One region of the Flavobacterium algoritolerans genome, then DNA from elsewhere that is predicted to be linked to it. Evidence: riboswitches for the same ligand, from Rfam matches in the RefSeq annotation. Region 1 holds a riboswitch; the other holds the start of a gene.
The links. A riboswitch is a leader RNA that binds a small molecule or an ion and turns the genes downstream of it on or off. The one in region 1 is predicted to bind S-adenosylmethionine.

Region 2: another riboswitch for S-adenosylmethionine. It lies ahead of QLS65_RS13445 (Na+/H+ antiporter NhaC family protein); the one in region 1 lies ahead of QLS65_RS09960 (homocysteine S-methyltransferase family protein).

The regions. Positions count from the first base shown of each region.
Region 1 covers NZ_JASCRZ010000004.1:37,880-41,559, reverse strand. Annotated here, with positions in the region: gene QLS65_RS09970 (precorrin-2 dehydrogenase/sirohydrochlorin ferrochelatase family protein) at 1-241, shown strand, start outside; gene QLS65_RS09965 (NAD(P)/FAD-dependent oxidoreductase) at 349-1,401, shown strand; SAM riboswitch class I at 1,494-1,613, shown strand; gene QLS65_RS09960 (homocysteine S-methyltransferase family protein) at 1,929-2,930, shown strand; gene metH (methionine synthase) at 3,013-3,680, shown strand, end outside.
Region 2 covers NZ_JASCRZ010000006.1:157,893-161,572, reverse strand. Annotated here, with positions in the region: gene QLS65_RS13465 (UDP-3-O-(3-hydroxymyristoyl)glucosamine N-acyltransferase) at 1-33, shown strand, start outside; gene QLS65_RS13460 (nuclear transport factor 2 family protein) at 35-397, shown strand; gene sucD (succinate--CoA ligase subunit alpha) at 492-1,364, shown strand; gene QLS65_RS13450 (hypothetical protein) at 1,581-2,003, shown strand; SAM-I-IV-variant riboswitch at 2,130-2,226, shown strand; gene QLS65_RS13445 (Na+/H+ antiporter NhaC family protein) at 2,281-3,603, shown strand.

The sequences.
Region 1 (3,680 bases):
GTGTGATTATTATTTGGGTGGAATTGTAACCAAAGGAAATGTCAAAATTGCTATTTCAACTAATGGAAAATCACCGACAACTGCCAAAAGATTACGGGAGTTTTTCGAAGAAATAATTCCAGACGATATCAATAAAATGGTCGAAAACCTAAATGAATATCGCAAGACACTAAAAGGAAATTTCGAAGAAAAAGTACAAAAAATGAATGAAATCACCGAAGCATTAAAAAATAAAGAATAAATCAGAGCAAAATAACGAATGATATTTATCATTTAAAGTCGTAAAAATCAATCGTTAATTTGCAATTAAATAGTTTAGCATAATTACATTACATAAAGAATAAAAAAATGATTAAAACAGACATACTTATAATAGGAGCCGGACCAACAGGTTTATTTGCAGTTTTTGAAGCAGGATTGTTAAAACTGAAATGTCATATTTTAGATGCTTTGCCACAAGCAGGCGGACAATTATCTGAATTATATCCAAAAAAACCCATTTATGATATTCCAGGTTTTCCGGAAGTATTAGCCGGAGATTTAGTAGATAATTTAATGGAACAAATCAAGCAATTCGAACCAGGATTCACACTGGGAGAACGTGCAGAAACCATTGAAAAACAAGAAGACGGAAGTTTTATTGTTACTTCAAATAAAGGAAAAAAATTCCATGCTCCTGTGGTAGCAATTGCAGGTGGTTTAGGAAGTTTTGAACCAAGAAAACCATTGATTGAAGACATCGAATTTTACGAGGATAAAGGAATTAAATACTTTATCAAAAATCCGGAAAAATTCAGAGACAAAAGAGTCGTGATTGCCGGAGGAGGAGATTCTGCTTTGGACTGGAGTATTTTCTTGTCGAATGTTGCTTCTGAGGTAACTTTGATTCACCGTAGAAACGAATTCAGAGGGGCTTTAGATTCTGTAGAAAAAGTACAGGAATTGAAGAACTCAGGAAAAATAAAAATGATTACGCCTGCAGAAGTAGTTGGCTTGAATGGAGCTGAACATTTAGAGTCAATTGATATTGAGGAAAATGGCGCACATAGAACCATTGCAACGGATTATTTTATTCCACTCTTTGGATTAACACCAAAATTAGGTCCTATCGGAGACTGGGGATTAGACATTGAAAAAAATGCCATCAAAGTAAATAATGCTTTGGATTACCAAACGAACATTCCGGGAATTTTTGCCATTGGTGACGTAAATACCTATCCGGGAAAACTGAAATTGATTCTTTGTGGTTTCCACGAAGCCACATTAATGTGTCAGGCAGCCTACCAAATCATCAATCCAGGTAAGAAATATGTATTGAAATACACTACAGTTTCTGGTGTTGACGGATTTGACGGAACCCGTAAAGAAGCTCCAAAAGCCGTGGTGAAAGCCATAGTTTAACAACATAATACAAACTAGTTAAAAAATATAGCGCTAATACTTGCAAGTATTAGCGCTATGTCTTTACTTTGCACTGTTCATATATTTATTGAAAGTTATCACGAAAGGCGGAGGGAAAGACCCAATGAAACCTTAGCAACCCTTTATCTTTAAAGAAGGTGCTACATTCTACTTTATACAGAACCAGTTTCAGTATTTAAGATAGATAACACACGAATACTCACTTAGTATTTCTCAAACCCTTTCTTGACAACATATCGATATTTAGCTTACTGAATTTATTTCAGTATCAGGAGCGAACAATTGGCGTTTTTTTGTCAATACCGTTCCCGCTTTTCGTTGCAATCTTTCTCACCCTGAAACAAGTTCAGGACGAGAAAGGATTTTCACTGCAAACGTAGTTCATCGAACTCCTATGAAAATAGTAATTAAGTGAGGTAATCGGGGCTAAAGAGCTATTATATTGAACTTTTGGAATTAATAATAAGCGCTTAATACTATAATGTTTTGCGAGAATAAAACAAAAGATGTCAACAATTCAAGAAGCTATTAAAAAAAACATACTCATACTCGATGGAGCTATGGGAACCATGTTGCAACGCTACAATTTTTCCGAAGAAGATTTTCGAGGAGAACGTTTCAAAGATTTTCCACATTCCTTAAAAGGGAACAACGATTTATTGTCATTAACGCAACCACAAGCGATTCGTGCCGTTCACGGAGCTTATTTTGAAGCAGGAGCGGATATTGTTGAAACCAATACTTTTTCTGGAACTACTATCGGAATGGCCGATTATCATCTGGAAGATTTGGTATACGAACTCAACTATGAATCAGCAAGAATCGCCCGTGAAGTAGCCGATGAATTCACAGCCAAAAATCCGGATAAACCTCGTTTTGTAGCCGGTTCAATAGGACCAACAAACAGAACGGCCAGCATGTCACCAGATGTAAATGATCCGGGATATAGAGCTGTAACTTTTGATGATTTACGTATTGCTTACAAACAACAAGTAGAAGCGTTGATTGATGGAGGAAGTGATTTGCTTTTGGTAGAAACCATTTTCGACACGTTAAATGCAAAAGCGGCCCTTTTCGCTATTGAAGAAGTCAAAGACGAACGCAATATCGATATTCCAATAATGGTTTCCGGAACGATTACGGATGCATCAGGAAGAACACTTTCGGGTCAAACCGTAGAAGCTTTTTTGGTTTCGGTTTCGCACATTCCATTATTGAGCGTAGGTTTCAATTGTGCTTTGGGTGCTGATTTGCTTAAACCATATCTACAAACTTTGGCGCATAATACGTCATTCAATGTTTCGGCACATCCTAATGCAGGATTACCAAATGCATTTGGTGAGTACGATGAAACGCCAGAACAGATGCAAGCTTTCATCAAAGAATATTTAGACGACAATTTAATAAATATCATAGGCGGTTGTTGCGGAACAACGCCAGAGCACATCAAGTTGATTGCTGATATCGCAAAGGAGTATAAACCTAGAGTATCAACAGCGACAATGTAACGTAGAGACGCGATGTATCGCGTCTTAATTATAGCCAGGAATTCTTTGTAATTATTGATTTTAGGGCAAAAAAAAATAAAAAATGGCACAAGCAGAAACTAGAAAAAACCTTGTATTATCGGGATTAGAGCCTTTAATCATTACGCCAGACAGCGTATTTGTGAATATTGGTGAGCGTACCAATGTTACAGGTTCTAGAAAATTCCTTCGATTAATCAAGGAAGAAAAATACGAAGAAGCACTTAGCATTGCAAAAGAACAAGTAGAAGGTGGCGCACAAATCATCGATATTAATATGGATGAAGGAATGCTCGATGGCGAATATGCTATGACAAAATTCCTAAATCTAATCGCTGCAGAACCTGATATTTCCAGAGTGCCAATCATGATTGACAGCTCGAAATGGGACATTATCGAAGCGGGTTTAAAAGTAGTGCAAGGAAAGAGTGTTGTAAACTCAATTTCTTTAAAAGAAGGGGAAGAACAATTTATTCATCATGCTAAATTGATCAAGCGCTACGGCGCTGCAGCAATTATTATGGCTTTTGATGAGGTGGGTCAAGCAGATAATTATGAGCGAAGAGTTGAGATTTGCCAACGTTCGTATGATATTTTGGTAAACAAAGTTGGTTTTCCTGCACAAGACATCATTTTCGATTTGAATATATTTCCTGTTGCAACAGGAATGGAAGAACACCGCTTAAACGCATTGGATTTCTTTAGAGGAACAAAATGGGTTAGAGAGAATCT
Region 2 (3,680 bases), on a different contig from region 1:
AAGATACCAGAAATTCTTAATAAACTAAAGTAATATGTCTGCTAAAGAAATCATTCAGAAGTTTTACAAATCAGATGCGCTAATTGACAACGAAGTCATAAAAGATTTTTTGCATCCAGAAGTTATCGTTGAATGGAACAGTAGTAAGGGATTAGTTCAATTGAATTATGATTCTTTATTAAGCCTTTCCAATGATTTGAGTAAAGCTTACGTTCGTTCAAAGGTTAGAATTAGCCATATTGTAAGTGAAAATGATACTGTTTCGGTACGATATTCTCATTTTGTGAAAACGATTGAGAATCCTAGAGAAGAAATGTTATTGGCGCATTTTATGGTTATTTGGCAAATAAAAGACAATAAACTATTTCGAGGGTATCAAATGAGTCAATTATCATAATTTAGTGTCAAAAAACTGAATACTGAATACTGATTACTGATTACTATTTTATACTTTTGCATAACAATTTTAAAAACTACATAAAAAATATATCATGAGTGTTTTAGTTAATAAAGATTCCAAAATAATTGTTCAAGGTTTTACAGGAAGTGAAGGAACTTTCCATGCTTCTCAAATGATTGAGTACGGTACTAACGTTGTTGGTGGTGTAACTCCAGGAAAAGGGGGAACTACTCACTTAGACAGACCAGTTTTCAATACTGTAAAAGATGCTGTAGAACAAGCAGGAGCTGATACAACTATCATTTTTGTTCCGCCGGCTTTTGCTGCAGATGCAATTATGGAAGCTGCAGATGCTGGAATTAAAGTAATTATTGCAATTACTGAAGGAATTCCTGTTGCTGACATGATAAAAGCAAATAGTTATGTTAAAGAAAGAAATTCTAGATTAATAGGTCCAAACTGTCCAGGTGTAATCACTCCGGGTGAAGCTAAAGTTGGTATTATGCCAGGTTTTGTTTTCAAAAAAGGAACTGTTGGTATTGTTTCTAAATCTGGAACATTAACCTACGAAGCGGCTGACCAAGTAGTAAAACAAGGATTAGGAATCACTACTGCAATTGGTATTGGTGGAGACCCAATCATTGGAACAACTACAAAAGAAGCTGTTGAATTATTGATGAATGACCCAGAAACAGAATGTATCGTAATGATAGGTGAAATCGGTGGACAATTAGAAGCTGATGCTGCTCATTGGATCAAAGCGGATGGGAACCGTAAGCCAGTAGTTGGTTTCATTGCAGGAGTTACTGCTCCTCCAGGACGTACAATGGGACATGCAGGTGCTATCGTTGGTGGATCTGACGATACTGCTGAAGCTAAAAAACAAATCATGAGAGAATGTGGAATTCACGTGGTAGATTCTCCAGCTGAAATTGGTAAAAAAGTAAAAGAAGTTTTAGGTTAATCTAAACTCTAATTAAATATTTTAAAAGCCTCACAATTTGTGGGGCTTTTTTATTATAAATATGAATTAAAGAAATATCTTTGCACTTTATTAAATGCATCTGTTTTTAAGATGTAATCCTAATAAGAACAAACATAAACGAATGGTTTCTAATGGACCTCACGATTTTGTGGGGTATTTTTTTGTCGAAGCCAGTTCAAATAAAAATAAAATAATATGTACAAAGAGTTAAAAAAATTCAAAGTTAGCAATCAGTTTTCATTTACTACAGAAGATAGTTTAGCAGAAGTTTGCAATGCATCAGAAGGATCTGGAGTATTTTTAGTGTATTCAGTAGGAGATGAAAAAGAGTTAATTATGGTTGGTTCTACTGGAACTGTTCAAAATAACGGAACTTTGAAGATTAAAAATGGTGGTTTAAAAGACAAAATTGTTGAAGGGCACCAATTTGCTAAAACTGGAAGAAAATATTCTTGGCCTGCACAAATGAAAATTGAAGACATCAGTACACTAGAAGTAGTTTGGTATGAGACATTCAACGATAAAACTAAAGTGATTCCAACATTTGTAGAAGGACAAGTTTTACAAAACTTTCTTGACGAAAATGGAAGACTGCCAAAATGGAATGTAGCTTTTTAATTATTGAAAGTCTGCCTTTTAATATCTTAATTATAATCGCGCTACATTTTATGTGGCGCTTTTTTTCGAATTATCTTTTTTTGGAATAAAATTAGGCTAATTTCATAAATAATTAATTACTTTTGCACCCGTTATCACGAATCCTTCAATAGGATAGCAACCTGCAACAACAAGCAAGGTGCTAAAACGATACGCCAAATTCTTTGGAAAAAATGTTGTTTACATTCCCATATTTAGCTTTGTTTTTCGTCATAATTTTTAATTTAAAATTATTTTTATGACTTTATTTTCAAAAGAAAAAGGAAATGCCTTTGCCTTGATTCCTTTATTGGTTTTTATTTTTACTTTTTTAGGAGCAGGAATTGTTCTGAATGATTTTTATGCTTTTCCATCGCCAGTGGCAGTTGTAGTTGGTATCATTGCAGCCTTTTTACTTTTCAAATCCACTACTGATGAAAAAGTTGCTACATTGATTGCAGGATGTGGTGAAAGTAAAATCATGACCATGTGTTTAATTTATTTGCTAGCAGGAGCCTTCGCAGTAGTAAGTAAAGCGATGGGTGGAGTTGATGCTGTCGTGAATCTTGGAATAAATACTATTGATGTTGCTTATTTTCCTTTAGGAATTTTCTTGATTGCTTCTTTTTTATCAACTGCTACAGGAACATCAGTGGGTGCAATTGTAGCTATTGGCCCGATAGCTGTCGCTTTAGCTGATAAAAGCGGTGCTTCATTACCTTTAATTTCAGGCGCTTTATTAGGTGGCTCTATGTTAGGAGATAATCTTTCGATGATTTCTGATACTACCATCGCAGCAACGCAGTCATTGGGATGTGATCTAAAGGACAAGTTCAAGATTAACTTATTTATTGCCTTTCCTGCTGCAATTTTGACTATTATGGTTTTCTTTTATCTTGGTTTAAACTCGGATATTGTGACTGTTGCCATTGCAAAAAATGATTTTTCCTGGATTGCAATTGTACCTTATATATTAGTAATAGTATTGGCGGTAGTAGGTGTTAATGTATTTTCAACATTGCTTATTGGAACTTTATTGGCAGGAATCATAGGTTATTTTAGTGGTTCGTTTACGTTAATGGAGTTCACTCAAAAGATATATGAAGGCTTTACCAGTATGACTGATATTTTCTTATTGTCAATGCTTACTGGAGGTTTAGCAGCTATGGTAGATAAAGCGGGTGGAATAACATATTTATTAGTTCAAATTAAAAAAAGAATTAAAAGTAAAAAATCAGCTCAAGCGGGAATTGGTGCTTTAGTGGGTTTTGCTAATTTAGCAATAGCGAACAACACGGTTTCTATTGTAATTACAGGATCTATTGCCAAAGAAATTAATGATGAATATGAATTGAATCCTAGAAAAACGGCTGCAATTCTGGATATTTTTTCGTGTATAATTCAAGGAGTTTTACCGTATGGTGCTCAAGTATTGCTTATATTGAGCTACGCTAATGGAAAATTAGATTTCTTTGACTTAATTAGTAATGCTTGGTACCATTTATTTTTACTAATTTTCACATTGGGGGCTATTTATATTTCGTTTTGGGACAAATGGACAAAGCGATTCTTTAAAATTTAAGAATTGAATTTTTGACTGTAATTGCTTTTGAATTTTTTTTAAAAAGGGAATTATTATATATTTGACGGGTGTAAGAT